DNA from 2 places in the Bacillus stercoris genome. Region 1 is predicted to be linked to the other one. Evidence: a T-box and tRNA genes for the amino acid it is inferred to sense, from the RefSeq annotation. Region 1 holds a T-box; the other holds one or more tRNA genes.

What was found. The T-box of region 1 lies ahead of glyQ (glycine--tRNA ligase subunit alpha). A T-box ahead of a tRNA ligase gene usually reads a tRNA of that ligase, here a tRNA-Gly.
Region 2: it encodes a tRNA-Gly, which carries the amino acid that the T-box ahead of glyQ (glycine--tRNA ligase subunit alpha) is inferred to sense. The anticodon was not compared.

Annotation. Positions count from the first base shown of each region.
Region 1 is NZ_CP121861.1:1,735,648-1,747,711, reverse strand. It holds gene QA442_RS09105 (Nif3-like dinuclear metal center hexameric protein) at 1-580, opposite strand, end outside; gene trmK (tRNA (adenine(22)-N(1))-methyltransferase TrmK) at 573-1,223, opposite strand; gene cccA (cytochrome c550) at 1,479-1,841, opposite strand; gene rpoD (RNA polymerase sigma factor RpoD) at 2,171-3,286, opposite strand; gene dnaG (DNA primase) at 3,486-5,297, opposite strand; gene QA442_RS09080 (YaiI/YqxD family protein) at 5,331-5,825, opposite strand; gene QA442_RS09075 (pyruvate, water dikinase regulatory protein) at 6,079-6,891, opposite strand; gene ccpN (transcriptional regulator CcpN) at 6,917-7,555, opposite strand; partial or broken gene glyS (glycine--tRNA ligase subunit beta) at 7,688-9,728, opposite strand; gene glyQ (glycine--tRNA ligase subunit alpha) at 9,721-10,608, opposite strand; T-box leader at 10,691-10,865, opposite strand; gene recO (DNA repair protein RecO) at 10,905-11,672, opposite strand; gene QA442_RS09050 (YqzL family protein) at 11,709-11,852, opposite strand; gene era (GTPase Era) at 12,000-12,064, opposite strand, start outside.
Region 2 is NZ_CP121861.1:3,730,861-3,742,924, reverse strand. It holds gene gmuG (mannan endo-1,4-beta-mannosidase) at 1-452, shown strand, start outside; partial or broken gene QA442_RS19335 (manganese catalase family protein) at 543-930, opposite strand; tRNA gene QA442_RS19330 (tRNA-Arg) at 1,219-1,295, shown strand; tRNA gene QA442_RS19325 (tRNA-Gly) at 1,310-1,383, shown strand; rRNA gene QA442_RS19320 (16S ribosomal RNA) at 1,480-3,029, shown strand; rRNA gene QA442_RS19315 (23S ribosomal RNA) at 3,200-6,127, shown strand; rRNA gene rrf (5S ribosomal RNA) at 6,182-6,297, shown strand; tRNA gene QA442_RS19305 (tRNA-Met) at 6,318-6,394, shown strand; tRNA gene QA442_RS19300 (tRNA-Asp) at 6,460-6,536, shown strand; gene thiL (thiamine-phosphate kinase) at 6,717-7,694, shown strand; gene tsaE (tRNA (adenosine(37)-N6)-threonylcarbamoyltransferase complex ATPase subunit type 1 TsaE) at 7,709-8,185, shown strand; gene tsaB (tRNA (adenosine(37)-N6)-threonylcarbamoyltransferase complex dimerization subunit type 1 TsaB) at 8,166-8,855, shown strand; gene rimI (ribosomal protein S18-alanine N-acetyltransferase) at 8,865-9,320, shown strand; gene tsaD (tRNA (adenosine(37)-N6)-threonylcarbamoyltransferase complex transferase subunit TsaD) at 9,313-10,353, shown strand; gene QA442_RS19270 (ABC-F family ATP-binding cassette domain-containing protein) at 10,579-12,064, opposite strand, start outside.

The DNA of each region.
Region 1 (12,064 bases):
CTACTTCACCGATAAAAGGCTTAGCTCCGTCCAATGGCTTGAAGCTGCCGATCCCTTCAGACGAAAACGCGCAATGGCTGTATTCGCCGATATGGCCGGCGCCAGCATTTCCAAGCGCGGCTCTGACCTGCTCTTCATATTCCTTCGGCACGTAGACGGCCAGCTTTTTTAGAGGATCCGTATAAGTAGGCGCCAGCACTTCCGTCTCACGCAGCTCTAGTGCTTCAGCAAGCAAATCATTCACGCCGCCGTCCGCAACGTCTAAATTTGTATGAGCTGCATAAACAGCAATATCATGCTTCAAACACTTTTCAATTAACCTTCCGGCAGGCTGATCTGTTGAAATATGCTTTAGCGGCCGAAAAATAGGAGGATGGTGTGCAATAATCAAATCAACCTCTTTTTCAATCGCTTCATCGACAACGCTCTCCAACACATCAAGTGTAACCATCACATTTTTAATCGGTTTATTTAAGGTGCCGATTTGCAGGCCGATTTTATCTCCTTCGACCGCATAGGCTTTCGGGGAAAATTGTTCAAACAGCTGGATGATCTGCTGCCCATTAACGCTTTTAGCCATGATCGATTACCTCCTTTAACAGCTCCATTCGATCGGAGAGCTCCTTTAATTTTTGTTTGTTTTGCTCTGTGCCTGCGGCTTGTCTAATCTGCTCATAAATGTTTTGAGTGTGCTGAAGCTCTTGTGTCCACTTTTTCAAAAAGACAGCATTTTTTTCTTTTGCCAAAAAAGGGCCAACGAGCATTCCGGCTGATAAAGAAATACCGGCATAAGCCGCATCTCTGTCTCCCGCTTCGGCTACCAGCACCTCATAGCATTTTCCGTCCTCTTCAAGGATTACCTCATCTATCAGCGCATATCCTTCTTTATAAAGCCACTCCCTGATATGAACAGCATGAATATTCGGTTGTAAAATAAGGCGTTCCTTCCCCGTTAATTTGTCTTTACCCGCTTCTAAAATGTGAGCGATCAAAGCCCCGCCCATTCCGGCAATCGTAATGGCATCAGCTTCACCTTTTTTAATCACTTCCAGTCCGTCTCCCTGTCTTACAGAAATACGCGAGTTTAAACCTGATTTTTCAACCTGCCGCTTTGCAGACAAAAACGGGCCGTCTGTTATTTCTCCGGCAATCGCTCCGCTGGCTTTATGATTCAGCACCGCATAACAAGGAAGGTATGCGTGGTCAGACCCGATATCGGCCATCACCGCTCCATTCGGTATGTATTCCGCTACTGTTTGCAATCGTTTAGATAATTTTAATTCATTCACTTGTCATCACAACTTTTCTCAATCATTTTTTCCTTTACTATCATATAAAAAATCAGCCCGGAATCCAAGCTGAGCGAATGATTTTTAGTTTGTTTCTTTTGATTCGGGTCTGCACGCGGCAGTCAAAAATAAAAGGCTGTCGAGAACATCTCGGCGGCCTGTAAATGTATAAAGACAAAAATGGTTCTTTTATTTAATTTTTGACACCCACTCTGCCATATCATCCAGCTTATCTGCCGGAACAAGACCGGAAGGCATTCCATTACCGCCTTTTTCGATCTTTGTTTTAATTTCAGCGACATCTTTCTTATCCCCTACACCTTTTAAACTCGGACCCGAAACACCTTCATAATTTTCACCGTGGCATGCGATGCAGTTTGCCTTGTAAATTTCTTCTGGTGAAGCGTTTGCATCTTTCTTTTCAGCAGATTTGCTTTCTCCTCCGCTTGCAATCTCCCGAGAGTCATCAAGTCCTTTTACTGATAAAAAGAAAGTTAGACCAATTCCTAAAACAGCGATCAGTAAAAATGGAATAAGCGGGTTCCATTTCATTTCCCTTCCCCCTTTTTGATCCTTCCCCCTATGTAAACACTTCTAATTCTAACTTATTTTAACAAAAAGTAAATGGATTGCTATACAAAAGTTTTTTATTCACACTTTATACAAAATTGAATAGAGACATGCCTATTTCTCTAATATCCTTTTTATTCTATTGTATAATGTATTGTATACGCTTACAATAGAAAATATGGAATTAGATTTTGAAATTTTTCATCACAATGTTCATTTGCAAATGACATCATTTTTCAGTAAAATAAAGGCATATTATCCATATATCTTTTTTAAAAAAAGAAGAACGGATCTGCAAGACCCGTTCCATCTTATTCGAGGAAATCTTTCAAACGTTTACTTCTGCTAGGATGTCTTAGTTTCCGCAACGCTTTGGCTTCGATTTGTCGAATACGCTCTCTCGTCACTCCAAATACTTTGCCGACCTCTTCTAATGTTCTTGTACGGCCATCATCAAGACCGAATCGAAGACGCAATACATTTTCTTCACGATCAGTTAACGTATCAAGTACATCTTCCAGCTGCTCTTTTAACAGCTCGTATGCGGCGTGATCTGAAGGTGAAGTTGCTTCTTGGTCTTCAATAAAATCACCAAGGTGTGAGTCATCCTCTTCACCGATCGGTGTTTCCAGTGATACCGGCTCTTGTGCAATCTTTAAGATTTCGCGTACTTTTTCAGGCGTTAAATCCATATCTTCCGCAATTTCTTCAGGTGTTGGTTCTCTGCCTAAGTCTTGAAGCAATTGACGCTGCACACGGATTAATTTATTAATGGTTTCCACCATATGAACGGGAATCCGGATCGTTCTCGCCTGATCGGCAATAGCGCGTGTAATCGCCTGTCTGATCCACCACGTAGCATACGTACTGAATTTATAACCTTTGCGATAATCAAATTTTTCAACGGCTTTCATCAGACCCATGTTTCCTTCTTGGATCAGGTCAAGGAACAGCATACCGCGTCCGACATACCGTTTTGCGATACTGACAACAAGCCGCAGGTTCGCTTCAGCCAATCTGCGTTTAGATTCTTCGTCACCTTCTTCAATCTTTTGAGCGTAGGCGATTTCTTCTTTTGCAGATAGAAGGTTAACCCGACCGATTTCTTTTAAATACATACGAACTGGGTCATTGATTTTAACGCCAGGCGGTACACTTAGGTCATTAAGGTCAAATTCTTCTTCGGCTTTGGCAAGCTGCTGAATATTAGGATCTTCTGTTTCTTCATTCTCACTAATTAATTCAACACCTTGTTCACCTAAAAATTCATAATACTCATCCATTTGGTCTGATTCAATTTCAAAGCTGGACATACGCTCAGCGATTTCTTCATATGTCAAAACGCCACGTTTTTTACCAGACTCTGTTAATTGCTCTTTTACTTGGTCGAATGTTAATTCTGTCTCGTGGGTTTGTTTATCAGCCATTATGGATCCCTCCTTCCAAAGCTTGCAACGAATTCTATAAGCGGTATGATTCTTATTCGGTCCATTCAGGCGTTTTCTATATGAACTGCCTTTAACAAATGTGCGAATAATGAAATGACAATTCATGATGAGGTTAAGCGATCTATTTGCTCCTCCGCAAGGAATCATTGCCAATAAATGCTTCTCATCAGTTTTCCAGTTATTTTAAAGATCGGTTCAATGTAACGATTTCTTGAGCCAGAGAAGCAGCTCTTAAAAAATCTTTTTGCCTTTCGGCTTCGGCTCTTTCCGCCTCTTTTTCTTTTATCATTGACCAATTTCTTTGATTCAACACTTTTTTTACATAATCTGATAACTCAGCTTCGCTAAGCTCTTGATTAACCTGAAGCATTAATATATCAGACAAGAGCTGGCTTATATGATCATCTGTCACCCTGGCCATCAGATGCTGGGGCGTCAGCTCGGCTCCCTCTTCATAAAAAGCATAAAGATAAGCGGCTAATGCTCGGTGCTCATCAATATTAAATTGAAACCCTACCCGGTCAATCACTTTTTTGATGACGCTCCGATCTCGAAGCATGTGAGCGAGTAACAGCCTTTCTGCATTTTCATACGCCGGGCGCAAACGTTTTTGCCTTGCTTTTGTCGTCAAATGCGCTCGCCGTGTTTTTGTTTCACCGCCATTGTCAGCAGGTTTGTTTTGCTTGCTGAAAACAGACAGCTGCTCAGTTAAAGACTCCTGGGAAAGCGAAAACTCTGAAGCAAGCTGTTTTACATAGACTTCCTGCTCTAGAGACCCTGAAAGCGTGCTGATTTCTTTCAGTACGTCTTTAATGTAAGCCAGGCGATCGCCTTCATCGGACAGGTTCTTTCCTTTTCGGAAATATTGCATTTTAAATGCCATTACGGTGACACTGGCGTCAATAATGTCGTTTTTAAATTTTTCCCCGCCGAATTTTTTGATGTAATCATCAGGGTCCAATCCGTCAGGAATCATTGCAACTCTGACTTTGCACCCTTTTTTTTGCAGAAGCTCCGAAGCTTTTAAGGTGGCTTCATAACCGGCTTTATCAGAGTCATAGCAAAGAATGATTTCTTCGACGTTTCTTCTCAGGATCTTGACATGATCATCTGTAAGAGACGTTCCCATCGTGGCTATGCTTTCTTTTACACCCGAGCTTACAGCCGATATGACATCGGCAAACCCTTCAAATAAGACTGCTCTTTCCTGCTTTCTGATATGAAGTCGGGCCTTATAGAAATTGTAAAGCAGTTTACTTTTATGAAAAAGCGGGGTTTCAGGACTGTTCATATACTTAGGCTGCTGGCTGCCAAGAGCCCTGCCTGAGAAAGCAACAACAGCCCCGTGATGATCATGGATCGGAAACATGACACGGTTTCTGAAGCGGTCGAAATATCCGCTTCCGTCTTCGCGTCTGATCAGAAGACCCGCTTTTTCCATTTGCGCCTCACGAAATCCCCTCTTCACAAGGAATTTCGTGATAAAGTCCCAAGAATCAAGAGCATAGCCAATCTGAAATTCATCAATCAGCTCTTTCGTAAAGCCCCTGGAGAGCAGATAATCCAGTGCCTCTTGACCTTCTTTTGTATTTATTAACAAATGATGGTAAAATTTCTTCAGGAGCTCATGTGCCTCAGCCATTTTTTGATCCCCAGAAGACTCTGGCCGGGCTTCGGAATGGACTGTTATATCATCTGGAAAATCAATTTGGTATTTGTCAGCAAGGTGAGAAACCGACTCAGCAAATGAATAACCTTCCATCTGCCTTAAAAAAGAGAAAACATTGCCGCCCGCTCCGCAGCCAAAGCAATGAAAAATCTGTTTGTCGGGCGATACGGAAAACGAAGGTGTGCTTTCTCCATGAAAAGGACAGAGTCCAAAGTAGTTTCGGCCTTGCTTTTTTAATTGAACATAATCACCTATGACTTCAACGATATCTGCCGACTTTTGCACCTGATCCACAATTTCATCTGGTATCCGATTTCCCATCTTATAACACTCCGTCGTACATTATTCGATGCTTTAGTGCAAAATCCCTTCATCGTTCGACAGGATTTTTTGCAGCAGTGTAATAAATCGTTCTCGATCTTCTTTATTCAATTTTTTAGGCCCTTTGGCGTATACGCCTTTTCTCCTTTGTTTGCCGGAAAAATGACGGCTCTCAAGAGCAAAATCAATCGTGTCTTCTTTGTAAAGACGACCTCTTTCCGACATAACGGAGACATTTCTGTTCAACAGCAGAGATGCTAATCCGATGTCCTGCGTCACAACAATATCTCCCGGTTTTACGTGATTTGCGATATATAAATCAGCAGCTTCTTTATGAGGATCAACATACTTCCATTTTTCTTCATTGCTTCTGGAAAGCTGATAATGTTCAAATGAAGCGACAAAAAGAACTTGAACTTCATACTCGGATGCTGTTTGTAAAATTTCATCTTTTACCGGACAAGCATCAGCATCGACAAAAATCGTCTTTTCTTGTTCATTAAGAAGAGTAATTCTCCATCCCTCCATTAAACTCCTGCATAAAAGCAAGCAAAATCGCACATCCTTTATTATTGCGGATGTATATGAATTTGTCGAAAAATTTCCGGGAGAAATTCTTGACATCTTACCCATAATAGTTTATTCGTATCACACGATCCTTAAACCTAAAATTAATCATTTTATCACAATTTTTTATTATAATACAAACTTCGCAAAGAAGCTATTGTTTTTCATTATTCCCTTTTGGCATAGCCAAAAACCCAGGATAGAGCGTCCTGAGTTATAAGTTTTTTGTTTTGAGATGATGGATAATATTCGCTGTTTCCTCAACCGCTTTATTTGAAACATCAACAACCTGGCAGCCGATCCGATCCACAATCTTTTCGAAATACTCCAGTTCCTCTTTGATTCGGTTGATATTTGCATAAATCGCTTTATCATTAAGCCCCAGTGATTTTAAGCGTTCTTTTCTGATATGATTCAGTTTATCAGGGCTAATCTTTAAGCCGATGCATTTTTTCGGATCAACGTTAAAAAGTTCTTCCGGTGGATCAACCTCAGGTACAATCGGAACATTGGCAACCTTCAGGCGCTTGTGTGCGAGATATTGAGACAGCGGTGTTTTAGACGTTCTTGAGACGCCGATCAAAACGATATCAGCTTTTAAAATCCCTCTTGGATCACGTCCATCATCGTATTTAACTGCAAACTCGATGGCCTCCACTTTTTTGAAATAGTCTTCATCAAGCTGGCGGACCCGCCCCGGTTCGTATTTCGCTGTTAAACCGTAGGCCGTTTCCATTTTATCAATTAACGGGCCGATAATATCATAATATAAAACATTTGCTTTTTCCGCTTCGGCTATCAAATATTCTCTGATTTCCGGCACCACGAGTGTAAAACAGATAATGCCGCCGTCTGCCTTTGCAAGTGAAATCACTTCATTGATAGTGCCTATATCTTCAACATAAGGAATTCTTCTTACATGTGTATCATCCGCCGATCCGTTAAATTGGCTGAGTGCTGCTTTTACTACCAATTCGGCCGTTTCACCGACGGAATCCGATACAACATAGATGATGCGGTTATTCATATTATCCCCCCGTTAGTTTGCAATCTTATAGGATTTCATTTTCCGATAAACTGACAAGTATTTTTGTCATATTTGTTTTTGTCACTCTGCCGATTACTTCAAAGCCTTTATCGGTATCTTTGATGACAGGCAGCGCATCAATTTGTTTTTCTATTAAGTGCTTTGCAATGTCCATTACATAATCCTCACGTCTGCACACCGTAATGTTCGGCATCCTTGTCATGATGATGTGAACAGGGACCGATGTAAGCTCCTGCTGGCCAATGCTCGCTCTGAGCAAGTCCTTTCGTGAAAGCACCCCGACTAAAACAGCATCGCGGTCCACCACAAACAGAGTACCTACATCTTCTAAAAACATGGTGCAAATCGCATCGTACACAGAAACGTTTTCGTGAATCACTACGGGGATAGATTGAAAGTCTTTCACCTGAAGCTTTTTGAGTTTATCCGCCAAAAGCTGTGTGCCGGTTTTTCCCGTATAGAAATAACCGACTCTCGGGCGCGCCTCGAGGAATCCTGACATGGTGAGTATGGCTAAATCCGGACGCAATGTCGCCCTGGTAAGGTTCAGCTTTTCTGCAATATGCTCCCCTGTAATCGGCCCGTTTTCTTTTACAATCTGCAAAATATGTTCTTGCCGTTTATTTAGTTCGATCGTACTCACCACCTTTTCACTTCATAGCTATGTAAAGAAATAATAATCCATATTATAGCGTAAATATCTTGTAATCAAACAAAAAACTTATAAATGGGGAAAAGACGATTACCGATCACACAGCAACCGCCTTTTCTCTCTTTATTTTACAATAAGGGCATTCATATTCGCAAAGGACTTGATCTCATCCGCCAAGCTTACCATTTGCGCTAAACGATTTGCCTTTAATGCCTCATTATCCGCTATAACCATTGTATGGTCGAAGTAAGCATCAATCGGTTCTTTTAAGGCTGCAAGTGAAGCAAGCGCCGCCTCATAATCTTTTTTGCTGAAGTTTTCCTGCAGATTTTGCTTCGCTGTTTGGTAGGCATCAAACAGCTTTGCTTCGTATTCATTTTCAAACAGATCAGGCTGAATGTCTCCGCGGACTCCTTTTTTGCTGATAGAGATCACTCGGCCTAACGCTTCAGCTGTTTCCTTAAAGCCAGGTGCACCAAGCTTTTGTTCCAGTACTTGCGCTTTATGCAGCGCTGAGTATGGCCTAAGCTCAGAGCTTTCCAGCACGGCGTCGATAACATCATGTCTGATTTGTTCAGCATTCAAGACATATTTCAGGCGCTGAGTGAAGAAATCCAGCAGTTCATTTTCTTTATCAGTTTGAACGAAAGTAAGCAGCTCTTCAAATGAAATTCCCCAGTTGCGGTCAAGAAGAATCGCAACAATACCGCTTGCCTGGCGGCGCAGTCCGTAAGGGTCCTGAGAACCGGTCGGAATAACGCCGATTGAGAAGAATGAAGCGATTGTGTCAAGCTTATCCGCCATTGCTACAACAGCTCCTGTAAAAGTAGAAGGCGTTTCTCCGCCAGCTGATCTAGGCATATAATGTTCATTGACTGCCGCAGCCACAGCTTCATCTTCACCAAGCATTCTCGCATACTTTTCGCCCATAATTCCTTGAAGTTCAGGGAATTCATATATCATATGCGTGACAAGGTCGAATTTAGAAATTTCAGCAGCTCGCTTCACATGTTTTAATGTATCTTCATCAGCCTGAAGACGAACGGCAAGTTTCTCTGCGATTGATGTGACTCTTCTAACCTTATCAGCAAGAGAACCAAGCTCTTCATGGAAAACGATATTTTCAAGCTTCTTCACATTTGCATCAATGTTTAGTTTCTGATCTTCTTTGTAGAAGAATGAAGCATCAGACAAACGCGCGCGCAGCACTTTCTCATTGCCTCGGGCCACATTTTCGATCGCGTGGCTGTTGCCGTTTCGGACTGTGATAAAGTGAGGCAGCAAGTCACCGTTTTTGTCTTTGACAGGGAAGTAGCGCTGATGCTCTTTCATTGTCGTGACAAGCACTTCCTCAGGAATTGACAGAAACTCAGATTCAAATGAACCGTAAAGAGCTGTCGGGTATTCTACTAAATGATTCACTTCATCAAGAAGGTCTTCGTCAACCGGAATGCTCCAATTGTGTTCTGCAGCCATTGCCTCCAGCTGAGATTGAATCATTTGCTTTCGGACGTTAGGATCAGCAATAACATGCTGTTCTTTCAGCTGCTCTTCATAAGCTGAAGGTGATTCAATTGATACTTCATGTCCGAGAAAACGGTGTCCCTGTGTTGTTCGTCCAGATTCAACGTTTGTGATCGAAAATGGAATGACATCCTGTCCAAATAAAGCGACAATCCATTTGATTGGTCGGATATAACGCAAATCTTCATTTCCCCAGCGCATGTTTTTCGGGAAATGCAAGCTTGTAATTAAACCGCTCAGTTCTGGCAGAAGCGATTTCGTTTCTTGGCCGGCTTGGAATTTTTGCACGAATACATACTCTGTGCCTTTTACTTCTTTGATGTACAGGTCTTCCACATTCGCGCCTTGGCCTTTTGAAAATCCGATTGCCGCTTTTGTCCAGTTTCCGTCTGCATCTAGGGCAATTTTTTTCGCAGGTCCTTTTGCTTCCTCTTTTATATCATCCTGCTTTTCTGCAACATCCTTAACGAACACAGCAAGACGTCTCGGTGTATTGAAGAGCTTCACTTCACCGTGAGTAATATTTTTTTCTTTAAGCCAGCCTGTCAGCTTCTCGCCAAGCTGAACCATGCTTTCATTCAAAAAGCGCGCCTAAGATTTCCTCTAATCCGATCTCTAAAAGTAAATCCTGTTTACTCATGAGAAGAACCCTCCCCTTTAAGCATTGGGAACCCTAGTTTTTCTCGTTCCTCATAATAGGTTTTTGCTACTTTTCTAGCTAAATTCCGCACTCTTGCGATATAGCCCGTCCGCTCGGTAACAGAGATCGCACCTTTGGCGTCAAGCAGATTGAAGGTGTGCGAGCACTTCAGCACATAGTCATATGCTGGATGAACAAGTCCGTTATCCATTTGCTTGATCGCTTCTTTTTCATATGTGCTGAACAGTTGGAACAGCATATCGACGTCTGACGTTTCAAATGTATAAACCGAATGCTCATATTCAGCCATCATGAATAAATCTTTTACTGTAAACCCTGTCGTCCATTCCAAGTCGAAAACATTTTCTTTATCCTGGATATAAGACGCGAGACGCTCGATTCCGTACGTAATTTCAACTGAAACCGGTTTACATTCAAGTCCTCCGACCTGCTGGAAATACGTAAATTGTGTAATTTCCATTCCGTCAAGCCATACTTCCCAGCCAAGACCCGCACAGCCTAAAGACGGATTCTCCCAGTTGTCTTCAACAAAACGAATATCGTGCTCAAGCGGATCAATTCCGAGAGCCCGCAAGGAATCTAAATACAGCTCTTGAATGTTATCAGGAGACGGTTTGATAATGACCTGGAACTGATGATGCTGATACAATCTGTTTGGGTTCTCCCCGTATCGGCCGTCTGCAGGGCGTCTTGAAGGCTCTACATAAGCCACTTTCCACGGCTCAGGGCCGATGCTGCGCAAAAATGTATACGGGCTCATCGTGCCGGCTCCTTTTTCTACATCGTAAGCCTGCATAAGCACACAGCCCTGACTGGACCAATGCTTTTGCAAGGTAAGAATCATGTCTTGAATATTCATTTCAAGCACCTCCACTTTTCTTTCATAAAATGACTGCGGCAGCAACCAAAAAACTCCCGTCTCTATGCTTGCCTGCCGCAAACATAGGGACGAGAGTTCTCCCGCGGTTCCACCCTAGTTGCTGAGAAGAAAATCCCAGCCTCTTTTTTAAAATTGCTCAAGAATGCCTTTCGTTGCGTGCTCATCCTTAGCTTACACCGCCCTAAGGTCGCTTTCATGAGGTAAACGCAAGTACTTCTTTCTCTCACTGCAACATATTTTATAATAAATGATCATATAAAAAGATGGACCAAATGTCAACTTTTGTTTTCACCCATAAGATGTTTCATGCTTTCCATTTGATCTAAAAAGCGCTTTGATTTTAAATATAACCCTGAATATTCTTCGTAATACAAATCAATCACTTGCTTTAATTCAGCTTTTGTTTCCTCTTTTAAGGACACATTGCCCAGCCTCGACAGATCGAAGTAATAAAAGAGTCTCAACAGCCTTGCTGTTTGCGGTTTAATCGGAATCCTGTAAGGATCTTTTTCAAAACAGCGATGGCATATAAAACCATTATCACGGACAGAAAAGTGAAAAGTTCCGTCTTGGCTTTTACAATGTACACAATGATTCAGCTCAGGATACAGCCCCATGACACCGAGCATCTTCATTTGAACAATGAAGGTGATAACATCCGGATCTGTTCCTTCATTCAGCTGTTTTAGTGATTCTAATATAAATTCAAATAAATAAGGATTTGGCTTTCTTTCCTCTGTGCCTCTGTCGACTAATTCAGCAATATATGCGGCATAGGCTGTTAAAAACAAGTCTTCCCTGATGCCTCGCATGCTGAGGATCATTTCCCCCTGCTGAAGCGTTCCGAGGCCTGATGTTTTTTGCATTAAAAATGAACCATACAAAAAGGGCTGGCTGACTGCTGATAAACGGCTGTTCGGTTTTTTGGCGCCTCGTGCCATAACACCTATTTTTCCGTGTTCTCTTGTCAGTAATGTTACGATTTTATTCGTCTCTCCGTAATCATTTGTGCGAAGAACGATCCCTTCACATTTTGTCAGCATTTCCGCACCTTCCTAAAGCAGGAGCGGCCAAGAGGTTTATAAAATTGGATAATCAAATCGGGCTAGCTCATCTTCTAGTTCTTCGGGTCTTTCCATGTTCTCTTTTTCCAGTTCTTTAAAAAGAAGATACGTATCAACATTTCCTGTTTGAGAAAATACGTTCCAGGTAAAATTCAACACAAGAAACCCACCTTTCTGTAGTTAAACTAGCTTACCTAAATTCCAAATTCTTACCTTTATCTTGACCAGATGTCCTCCATTTCATGTTAAACAAAATTTGCTAATGTATCCCTGTTCCTGTGAGATAATGTCCCACACGGCAAGAGATTAATATTCGTCCTCTTTAAAGCCAAAATCGCGAAGCTGGGACATTTTATTGCGCCAGTCTTTCT
Region 2 (12,064 bases), 2.0 Mb from region 1:
GAATCTCTCTATATAAACAGCTCTACAAGAAAATCTATCATTATATGACCGACACAAGAGGACTTGATCATTTGCTTTGGGTTTACTCCCCCGACGCCAATCGAGATTTCAAAACCGATTTTTACCCTGGTGCGTCTTACGTGGATATTGTCGGACTAGATGCGTATTTCCAAGACGCCTATTCGATAAAAGGATATGATCAGCTAACGGCGCTTAATAAACCATTTGCTTTTACAGAAGTGGGCCCGCAAACAGCAAACGGCAGCTTCGATTACAGCCTGTTCATCAATGCCATAAAACAAAAATATCCTAAAACCATTTACTTTCTCGCATGGAATGATGAATGGAGCCCAGCAGTAAACAAAGGTGCTTCAGCTTTATATCATGACAGCTGGACGCTCAATAAGGGAGAAATATGGAATGGCGATTCTTTAACGCCAATCGTTGAATGAATGATTTTCACAAATTAGAAGGTGCTCAAGAAGTTTCATTGAGCACCTTCCCGCCTTGATTAGGCATTCATATCGCCTAACCCCGGACTACCCTGCCGAAGGGTCTATGACTTGTAACTCTCCGCCATTTCGGCTGGAGATTTCCCTTGATAGATTTCGCCGATTCTCGTTTCATCGAACCTGAAGGTAAACTGTGCATCATGGTAGCCTAATTCAACATACTCTTTGCACTGTTAATATCATAATTTGGAACAGGGGAGAGCTTCGCCAACTCAACGCCCAATGTCTCGAGCGATTTCGCAAATGCATTCTGGTGAGCATTGTCGCGTACAATCAAAAAAGCAAGTGTTTCCCGAAACGTCTGATTAGAGCTCATTTCATAAATCCTTGTTTTTGGCAGTACGCCTGTCGACTCAAGAAGCAAGTTATCCAACAGGTCAGTAATTAAGTTTCCGTTGTTATACACCCATCTAATATTGTTTGTAAGATGAGATAAAATATATACAAAACAAAGGCGTAAAAGAAGAAAATAAAAAATACAGGAAAAGTATTGACCAAATAAAACAGGCATGATATATTATTAAACGTCGCTGATGAACAGCGTGAAACAAAGCGAAAAACAAAAAAGTTTTTCTAAGGTGTTTACAAGAATTTTAAAATGTGTATAATAAGAAAAGTCGAATTGAAAAAGATTCGAAAAACATTTTTAAAAAAACTTCTTGACTTCAACGACGAATGATAGTATGATAGTTAAGTCGCTTGATAAGCGCCCGTAGCTCAATTGGATAGAGCGTTTGACTACGGATCAAAAGGTTAGGGGTTCGACTCCTCTCGGGCGCGCCAATATAAGATATCACGCGGGTGTAGTTTAGTGGTAAAACCTCAGCCTTCCAAGCTGATGTCGTGAGTTCGATTCTCATCACCCGCTCCATTATTGAATGATCTTTGAAAACTAAACAAGACAAAACGTACCTGTTAATTCATTTTTATAAATCGCACAGCGATGTGCGTAGTCAGTCAAACTACTTTATCGGAGAGTTTGATCCTGGCTCAGGACGAACGCTGGCGGCGTGCCTAATACATGCAAGTCGAGCGGACAGATGGGAGCTTGCTCCCTGATGTTAGCGGCGGACGGGTGAGTAACACGTGGGTAACCTGCCTGTAAGACTGGGATAACTCCGGGAAACCGGGGCTAATACCGGATGCTTGTTTGAACCGCATGGTTCAAACATAAAAGGTGGCTTCGGCTACCACTTACAGATGGACCCGCGGCGCATTAGCTAGTTGGTGAGGTAATGGCTCACCAAGGCGACGATGCGTAGCCGACCTGAGAGGGTGATCGGCCACACTGGGACTGAGACACGGCCCAGACTCCTACGGGAGGCAGCAGTAGGGAATCTTCCGCAATGGACGAAAGTCTGACGGAGCAACGCCGCGTGAGTGATGAAGGTTTTCGGATCGTAAAGCTCTGTTGTTAGGGAAGAACAAGTACCGTTCGAATAGGGCGGTACCTTGACGGTACCTAACCAGAAAGCCACGGCTAACTACGTGCCAGCAGCCGCGGTAATACGTAGGTGGCAAGCGTTGTCCGGAATTATTGGGCGTAAAGGGCTCGCAGGCGGTTTCTTAAGTCTGATGTGAAAGCCCCCGGCTCAACCGGGGAGGGTCATTGGAAACTGGGGGACTTGAGTGCAGAAGAGGAGAGTGGAATTCCACGTGTAGCGGTGAAATGCGTAGAGATGTGGAGGAACACCAGTGGCGAAGGCGACTCTCTGGTCTGTAACTGACGCTGAGGAGCGAAAGCGTGGGGAGCGAACAGGATTAGATACCCTGGTAGTCCACGCCGTAAACGATGAGTGCTAAGTGTTAGGGGGTTTCCGCCCCTTAGTGCTGCAGCTAACGCATTAAGCACTCCGCCTGGGGAGTACGGTCGCAAGACTGAAACTCAAAGGAATTGACGGGGGCCCGCACAAGCGGTGGAGCATGTGGTTTAATTCGAAGCAACGCGAAGAACCTTACCAGGTCTTGACATCCTCTGACAATCCTAGAGATAGGACGTCCCCTTCGGGGGCAGAGTGACAGGTGGTGCATGGTTGTCGTCAGCTCGTGTCGTGAGATGTTGGGTTAAGTCCCGCAACGAGCGCAACCCTTGATCTTAGTTGCCAGCATTCAGTTGGGCACTCTAAGGTGACTGCCGGTGACAAACCGGAGGAAGGTGGGGATGACGTCAAATCATCATGCCCCTTATGACCTGGGCTACACACGTGCTACAATGGACAGAACAAAGGGCAGCGAAACCGCGAGGTTAAGCCAATCCCACAAATCTGTTCTCAGTTCGGATCGCAGTCTGCAACTCGACTGCGTGAAGCTGGAATCGCTAGTAATCGCGGATCAGCATGCCGCGGTGAATACGTTCCCGGGCCTTGTACACACCGCCCGTCACACCACGAGAGTTTGTAACACCCGAAGTCGGTGAGGTAACCTTTTAGGAGCCAGCCGCCGAAGGTGGGACAGATGATTGGGGTGAAGTCGTAACAAGGTAGCCGTATCGGAAGGTGCGGCTGGATCACCTCCTTTCTAAGGATATTATACGGAATATAAGACCTTGGGTCTTATAAACAGAACGTTCCCTGTCTTGTTTAGTTTTGAAGGATCATTCCTTCGAAACGTGTTCTTTGAAAACTAGATAACAGTAGACATCACATTCAATTAGTAATACAAGATATCACATAGTGATTCTTTTTAACGGTTAAGTTAGAAAGGGCGCACGGTGGATGCCTTGGCACTAGGAGCCGATGAAGGACGGGACGAACACCGATATGCTTCGGGGAGCTGTAAGCAAGCTTTGATCCGGAGATTTCCGAATGGGGAAACCCACCACTCGTAATGGAGTGGTATCCATATCTGAATTCATAGGATATGAGAAGGCAGACCCGGGGAACTGAAACATCTAAGTACCCGGAGGAAGAGAAAGCAAATGCGATTCCCTGAGTAGCGGCGAGCGAAACGGGATTAGCCCAAACCAAGAGGCTTGCCTCTTGGGGTTGTAGGACACTCTGTACGGAGTTACAAAAGAACGAGGTAGATGAAGAGGTCTGGAAAGGCCCGCCATAGGAGGTAACAGCCCTGTAGTCAAAACTTCGTTCTCTCCTGAGTGGATCCTGAGTACGGCGGAACACGTGAAATTCCGTCGGAATCCGGGAGGACCATCTCCCAAGGCTAAATACTCCCTAGTGACCGATAGTGAACCAGTACCGTGAGGGAAAGGTGAAAAGCACCCCGGAAGGGGAGTGAAAGAGATCCTGAAACCGTGTGCCTACAAGTAGTCAGAGCCCGTTAACGGGTGATGGCGTGCCTTTTGTAGAATGAACCGGCGAGTTACGATCCCGTGCAAGGTTAAGCAGAAGATGCGGAGCCGCAGCGAAAGCGAGTCTGAATAGGGCGCATGAGTACGTGGTCGTAGACCCGAAACCAGGTGATCTACCCATGTCCAGGGTGAAGTTCAGGTAACACTGAATGGAGGCCCGAACCCACGCACGTTGAAAAGTGCGGGGATGAGGTGTGGGTAGGGGTGAAATGCCAATCGAACCTGGAGATAGCTGGTTCTCTCCGAAATAGCTTTAGGGCTAGCCTCAAGGTAAGAGTCTTGGAGGTAGAGCACTGATTGGACTAGGGGCCCCTACCGGGTTACCGAATTCAGTCAAACTCCGAATGCCAATGACTTATCCTTGGGAGTCAGACTGCGAGTGATAAGATCCGTAGTCGAAAGGGAAACAGCCCAGACCGCCAGCTAAGGTCCCAAAGTATACGTTAAGTGGAAAAGGATGTGGAGTTGCTTAGACAACCAGGATGTTGGCTTAGAAGCAGCCACCATTTAAAGAGTGCGTAATAGCTCACTGGTCGAGTGACTCTGCGCCGAAAATGTACCGGGGCTAAACGTATCACCGAAGCTGCGGACTGTTCTTCGAACAGTGGTAGGAGAGCGTTCTAAGGGCTGTGAAGCCAGACCGGAAGGACTGGTGGAGCGCTTAGAAGTGAGAATGCCAGTATGAGTAGCGAAAGAGGGGTGAGAATCCCCTCCACCGAATGCCTAAGGTTTCCTGAGGAAGGCTCGTCCGCTCAGGGTTAGTCGGGACCTAAGCCGAGGCCGAAAGGCGTAGGCGATGGACAACAGGTTGATATTCCTGTACCACCTCCTCACCATTTGAGCAATGGGGGGACGCAGGAGGATAGGGTAAGCGCGGTATTGGATATCCGCGTCCAAGCAGTTAGGCTGGGAAATAGGCAAATCCGTTTCCCATAAGGCTGAGCTGTGATGGCGAGCGAAATATAGTAGCGAAGTTCCTGATTCCACACTGCCAAGAAAAGCCTCTAGCGAGGTGAGAGGTGCCCGTACCGCAAACCGACACAGGTAGGCGAGGAGAGAATCCTAAGGTGATCGAGAGAACTCTCGTTAAGGAACTCGGCAAAATGACCCCGTAACTTCGGGAGAAGGGGTGCTCTGTTAGGGTGAAAGCCCGAGAGAGCCGCAGTGAATAGGCCCAGGCGACTGTTTAGCAAAAACACAGGTCTCTGCGAAGCCGTAAGGCGAAGTATAGGGGCTGACGCCTGCCCGGTGCTGGAAGGTTAAGAGGAGCGCTTAGCGTAAGCGAAGGTGCGAATTGAAGCCCCAGTAAACGGCGGCCGTAACTATAACGGTCCTAAGGTAGCGAAATTCCTTGTCGGGTAAGTTCCGACCCGCACGAAAGGCGCAACGATCTGGGCACTGTCTCAACGAGAGACTCGGTGAAATTATAGTACCTGTGAAGATGCAGGTTACCCGCGACAGGACGGAAAGACCCCGTGGAGCTTTACTGCAGCCTGATATTGAATGTTGGTACAGCTTGTACAGGATAGGTAGGAGCCTTGGAAGCCGGAGCGCCAGCTTCGGTGGAGGCATCGGTGGGATACTACCCTGGCTGTATTGACCTTCTAACCCGCCGCCCTTATCGGGCGGGGAGACAGTGTCAGGTGGGCAGTTTGACTGGGGCGGTCGCCTCCTAAAAGGTAACGGAGGCGCCCAAAGGTTCCCTCAGAATGGTTGGAAATCATTCGCAGAGTGTAAAGGCACAAGGGAGCTTGACTGCGAGACCTACAAGTCGAGCAGGGACGAAAGTCGGGCTTAGTGATCCGGTGGTTCCGCATGGAAGGGCCATCGCTCAACGGATAAAAGCTACCCCGGGGATAACAGGCTTATCTCCCCCAAGAGTCCACATCGACGGGGAGGTTTGGCACCTCGATGTCGGCTCATCGCATCCTGGGGCTGTAGTCGGTCCCAAGGGTTGGGCTGTTCGCCCATTAAAGCGGTACGCGAGCTGGGTTCAGAACGTCGTGAGACAGTTCGGTCCCTATCCGTCGCGGGCGCAGGAAATTTGAGAGGAGCTGTCCTTAGTACGAGAGGACCGGGATGGACGCACCGCTGGTGTACCAGTTGTTCTGCCAAGGGCATCGCTGGGTAGCTATGTGCGGACGGGATAAGTGCTGAAAGCATCTAAGCATGAAGCCCCCCTCAAGATGAGATTTCCCATTCCGCAAGGAAGTAAGATCCCTGAAAGATGATCAGGTTGATAGGTCTGAGGTGGAAGTGTGGCGACACATGGAGCTGACAGATACTAATCGATCGAGGACTTAACCACATTTTGAATGATGTCACACCTGTTATCTAGTTTTGAGAGAACACTCTCAATTTGTTTGGTGGCGATAGCGAAGAGGTCACACCCGTTCCCATACCGAACACGGAAGTTAAGCTCTTCAGCGCCGATGGTAGTCGGGGGTTTCCCCCTGTGAGAGTAGGACGCCGCCAAGCTTTTATCTTAATTATATCATCGCGGGGTGGAGCAGTTCGGTAGCTCGTCGGGCTCATAACCCGAAGGTCGCAGGTTCAAATCCTGCCCCCGCAACCAAATTATTTTGAATGAAAAAAGGAGTGCCCAAAGGGTGCAACCGAAATAATACACTATATAAATATGGTCCGGTAGTTCAGTTGGTTAGAATGCCTGCCTGTCACGCAGGAGGTCGCGGGTTCGAGTCCCGTCCGGACCGCCATTAATGTAAACGAAACGATCATGTTTTCGTTTTTTTTGTGTTTTCTTTTACTGTATCTTCTGCTTGGTGTCTTAGCCAAGCTTTCTTTATATCGGCAACTTCTTGGATATTCTAGCAAAATTCGATAAACTAGGGAGAGCACATATAGGCATAACCAGGGTTGAAAGGAGGTTTTGCTTCATGGATGAATTTGATTTGATACATAGCATTACTCCACGGACCATTCACCATTCTTCCGTTGATGTAGGAATTGGTGATGATGCAGCGCTCTACACTGCGAAACACGGCGTTCAGGAAATTGTTTGTGTTGATACTATGGTAGAAGACGTGCACTTCAAATTACACTATTCCTCACCTGAAGATATCGGGTATAAGGCGTTAGCCGTTAATATAAGTGATATTGCCGCGATGGGCGGCATTCCTAAATATTATTTGGTATCAATTGCGGTACCTTCAAAATGGACTAAAGCTGAAATCAAGGCGATGTATGAAGGAATGAATGAACTGGGGAAACTATATCATATGGATCTGATTGGCGGTGATACAGTCTCTATCTCTGACAAATTAGTCGTAACTGTCACTGTGATCGGTGAAGTAGAAAAGGGAAGGGCCTGTTTACGCAGCTTGGCTAGACCGAATGATATAGTGTTTGTAACGGGTGAAATCGGTTCTTCTGCAGCAGGACTTTCTTTATTGCTGGAAGAGACTAATCTTCAAAACTCATCTGTGGAAACGGATTACTTTATCCACAGGCATAAACGGCCTCAGCCAAGAGTAAGTGTCGGCAGATTGTGCTCAAGTATGAATCGGGCGGCTTTAAATGATATTAGTGACGGATTGGCTAGTGAACTGAACGAGATTGCAGAAGCCAGCTGTGTTTCAATTGAAATTGATGAAAGCATGCTTCCAATTCATTCTGATCTGCCTAAGCTTCATCGTAATTGGAAAGAATGGGCTTTGTTTGGCGGTGAGGATTTTGAGCTGACAGGGACGGTTTCAAATGACGAGTGGGAAGTGTTGAAGCAGAAGTGTGAAACGCATCAACTGCCCATTACAAAGATTGGCCATGTCAGAGAAAAAACAGAATCCAACGTGATCCTAAAAACTGATAACGGATTAAGGATCTTAGAGAAAAAAGGATATAATCATTTTAAATAAGACAGGTGACTCGTGTGAAGCAATTAAAGTGGAGAACCGTAAATCCTGAAGAAACAAAAGCAATTGCCAAGCTGGCTGCATCGTTTGCTAAACCGGGAGACGTCCTGACATTAGAGGGCGATTTAGGTGCAGGTAAAACGACTTTTACGAAAGGTTTTGCGGAAGGGCTGGGAATTACACGTGTTGTAAACAGTCCGACTTTTACAATTATAAAAGAATATAACGATGGCTCGCTTCCTCTTTATCATATGGATGTATATAGAATGGAGGATGAAAGTGAAGAGTTGGGACTCGATGAATATTTTCACGGACAAGGTGTCTGTCTCGTTGAATGGGCTCATTTAATTGAAGAACAGCTGCCGCAGGAGCGTCTGCAAATTGTCATTAACAGAGCTGGTGATAATGAGCGGGAAATCACCTTTACTGCTGTCGGGAATCGGTACGAAATGCTTTGTGAGGAGATAAGTAGACATGACAATATTAGCAATTGATACATCAAATTATACATTGGGCATTGCGCTGCTTCGAGGAGACACCGTTATAGCAGAATACATTACATACTTGAAAAAAAACCATTCTGTAAGAGCGATGCCTGCTGTTCATTCATTGCTGAGTGATTGTGATATGGCACCGCAGGATCTTTCTAAAATTGTCGTTGCAAAAGGCCCTGGTTCATACACAGGAGTAAGAATAGGTGTGACGCTGGCCAAAACACTTGCCTGGTCTTTAGACATTCCAATTGCTGCTGTATCAAGTCTTGAGACGCTTGCGGCAAATGGCCGGCATTTTGACGGTCTGATCTGCCCAATCTTTGATGCTAGACGGGGACAGGTGTACACAGGTCTGTATGAGTACAAAAATGGGCTTTTAGAGCAAGTCGTTCCAGATCAAAATGTGATGCTGGCAGATTGGCTGAAGATGCTAAAAGAAAAGGACCGCCCAGTTTTGTTTTTAGGTCATGATACTTCTATTCACAAGCAGATGATCGAGGAAGTGCTTGGAACAAAAGGGTTCATTGGAACTGCCGCCCAGCATAACCCGCGTCCTTCAGAATTGGCTTTTCTCGGGAAGGAAAAGGAAGCAGCTGATGTTCATAGGCTTGTCCCTGATTACTTGCGGCTGGCAGAAGCTGAAGCGAAATGGATTGAAAGTCAAAAGTAGGGTGATAGGATGAAAACAAAAGCAGCGGTCAGAAATATGCGGCTTGAGGATATAGATCACGTATACGAAATCGAAGCATCCTCCTTTACGTCTCCTTGGACGAAGGATTCGTTTTATCATGAGCTGCTGGAAAACCCGTATGCTCATTATCTCGTGATTGAAAAGGACGGCCATCTAGCTGGGTATTGCGGGATTTGGATTGTGATGGACGATGCCCAAATTACAAATATAGCGATAAAACCAGAGTATCGCGGCCAGTCTTTAGGAGAAACGCTTTTTCGCTCAGCTGTTGAACTGTGCAAAGAAAAAGATGCAAGACGGCTTTCGCTTGAAGTGAGGGTTTCGAATCATCCTGCTCAAGGCTTATATAAGAAATTCGGGATGCAGCCCGGCGGAATAAGAAAGAACTATTATACTGATAACGGGGAAGATGCGTTAATTATGTGGGTGACGATAAATGAGTGAGCAAAAAGACATGTACGTATTAGGAATTGAAACAAGCTGTGACGAGACTGCGGCAGCTATTGTGAAAAATGGAAAAGAGATCATTTCAAACGTAGTAGCCTCTCAAATTGAAAGCCATAAGCGTTTTGGAGGCGTCGTTCCGGAAATAGCTTCAAGACATCATGTTGAACAAATCACTTTGGTTATAGAAGAGGCATTTCGCAAAGCTGGCATGACGTATAGGGATATTGATGCGATTGCAGTCACGGAAGGTCCGGGACTGGTGGGAGCGCTTCTTATTGGAGTGAATGCCGCTAAAGCATTGAGCTTTGCACATAACATTCCGTTAGTAGGCGTTCATCATATAGCCGGTCATATATACGCGAACCGTCTTGTAGAAGACATCGTGTTCCCGGCACTGGCATTGGTCGTTTCTGGAGGCCATACAGAACTGGTTTATATGAAGGAACATGGATCATTTGAAGTCATTGGGGAAACCCTTGATGATGCGGCAGGAGAAGCTTACGATAAAGTGGCGCGGACGATGGGTCTGCCATATCCAGGTGGACCGCAAATTGACAAGCTAGCTGAAAAAGGGAATGACAATATTCCACTTCCTCGCGCATGGCTTGAAGAAGGCTCTTACAACTTCAGCTTTAGCGGATTGAAGTCTGCAGTGATCAATACGCTTCATAATGCGTCTCAAAAAGGGCAAGAGATTGCTCCGGAAGATTTGTCTGCCAGCTTCCAAAATAGTGTGATCGATGTCTTGGTGACCAAAACGGCACGCGCGGCAAAGGAATATGATGTCAAACAGGTTCTTTTAGCCGGCGGAGTAGCTGCAAATAGAGGTCTCAGAGCTGCATTAGAAAAGGAATTTGCCCAGCATGAAGGGGTTTCGCTTGTCATTCCTCCGTTAGCGTTATGCACAGATAATGCTGCGATGATTGCTGCCGCTGGCACAATTGCTTTTGAAAAGGGTATTCGCGGTGCATACGATATGAATGGGCAGCCTGGCCTTGAATTGACTTCTTATCAAAGTCTCACGAGATAATAGCGTGAGACTTTTTATTGGTTATTAACAGACAATTCACAATTTATCCACATATCTGTGAGCGATTATAGAGATATAGATGGATAAAGGGCTGAAGTCACTGTTAATCAAGTGGATAAATTCAGAATATTTTGTGGATAATGTGTATAAAGCGCTTACTTCACCTGTTTATAAGGTTATTTTCTGTGGATAAAAAGCACCCCTGAAAAGAGGTGCTTGACTTTTTTAATCTTCTTCTGTGGATAGTTCTTCCCATTCGGACAAAAGGGATTCCAGCTCCTGATTGAGTTTCTCATTGTCTGCATGGATAGCTTGGACTTTTTCATGATCCTGATAGACTTCAGGATCACATAGCAATTCATCATTGCGGCTGATGTTTTCTTCAATGCTCTGAACATTGGCTTCAATTTCTTCAATTCGACGAAGTCGTTGGCGCTCTTTCTTTTTCCATTCTTTTTCTTCCTCGTAGGAACGTTTGGAGTCAGACTTCACTGTAGCTGGCGTTGTTTCAGTTTCCTCTTGCTGATTCATTTTCTCCAATTCAAGCTGCTCTGTTTTCTTCTCTGTATAATAATCGTAATCTCCCAGATACTCCTCTATATGGCTTGAAGAAAGCTCCAGCACTCTTGTGGCGATTCTGTTAATAAAATATCTGTCATGTGAGACAAATAACAGTGTACCTGGATAATCAATCAGCGCGTTTTCGAGAACTTCTTTGCTGTCTAAGTCCAGATGGTTTGTCGGTTCATCAAGGATGAGAAAGTTGGCTTTTTGAAGCATCAGCTTAGCTAGAGCCAATCTTGCTTTTTCGCCCCCGCTCAGTGAATGGACGGGTTTCAGCACGTCATCTCCGGAGAATAAGAAATTTCCGAGACACGTTCTGATTTCTTTTTCTGGGAGCCCGGGGTACTCGTCCCACAGCTCATCAAGAACACGTTTAGAGGAAGTCAGTTCAGCCTGTTCCTGATCATAGTAGCCGACACTGACATTTGAGCCATATGAGATCGTTCCTTGATCTGGTTTTAGGGTGTCTATTAATGTTTTCAGCAATGTTGATTTACCAATTCCGTTAGGGCCGACAAGCGCGGCGCTTTCTCCTCTTGTCAGCATGAATGACACTTCTGTTAAAAGCGGCGGCTGGTTTTCATAGCTGATTGTGAGATCCTGAACACGGAGGACTTCATTTCCGCTCTGTTTTGTAATATCAAAATGAAAGTTTGCGGATTTTTCATCGCCAAGCGGTTTTGACATGACTTCCATTCGATCAAGCTGCTTTCTGCGGCTTTGCGCCCTTTTGGTGGTAGAGGCTCTCGCCAGATTTCTGTCTACGAAGTCTTGCAGCTTTGCGATTTCGTCCTGCTGCTTTTCGTACAGTTTAAGATCCTTTTCATACTGCGCGGCTTTTTGGTCGAGATAAGCGCTGTAGTTGCCGTGATACTTTTTGCTTTCGGCTCTTGATACCTCGTATACCTGGTTTACCACTTTGTCCAAAAAGTAGCGGTCATGCGAAACGATGAGAATGGCGCCTGAATAGCCTTGTAAATAATGCTCAAGCCAGGTAAGCGTATCAATATCCAGATGGTTTGTCGGCTCATCGAGAATGAGTAAATCAGGCTGTGTTAACAGAAGCTTACCTAAAGCCAGTCTTGTTTTTTGGCCTCCGCTGAGGCTTTGAACCTGTGTAGAATCGTCAAAATGGCTGAAGCCGAGG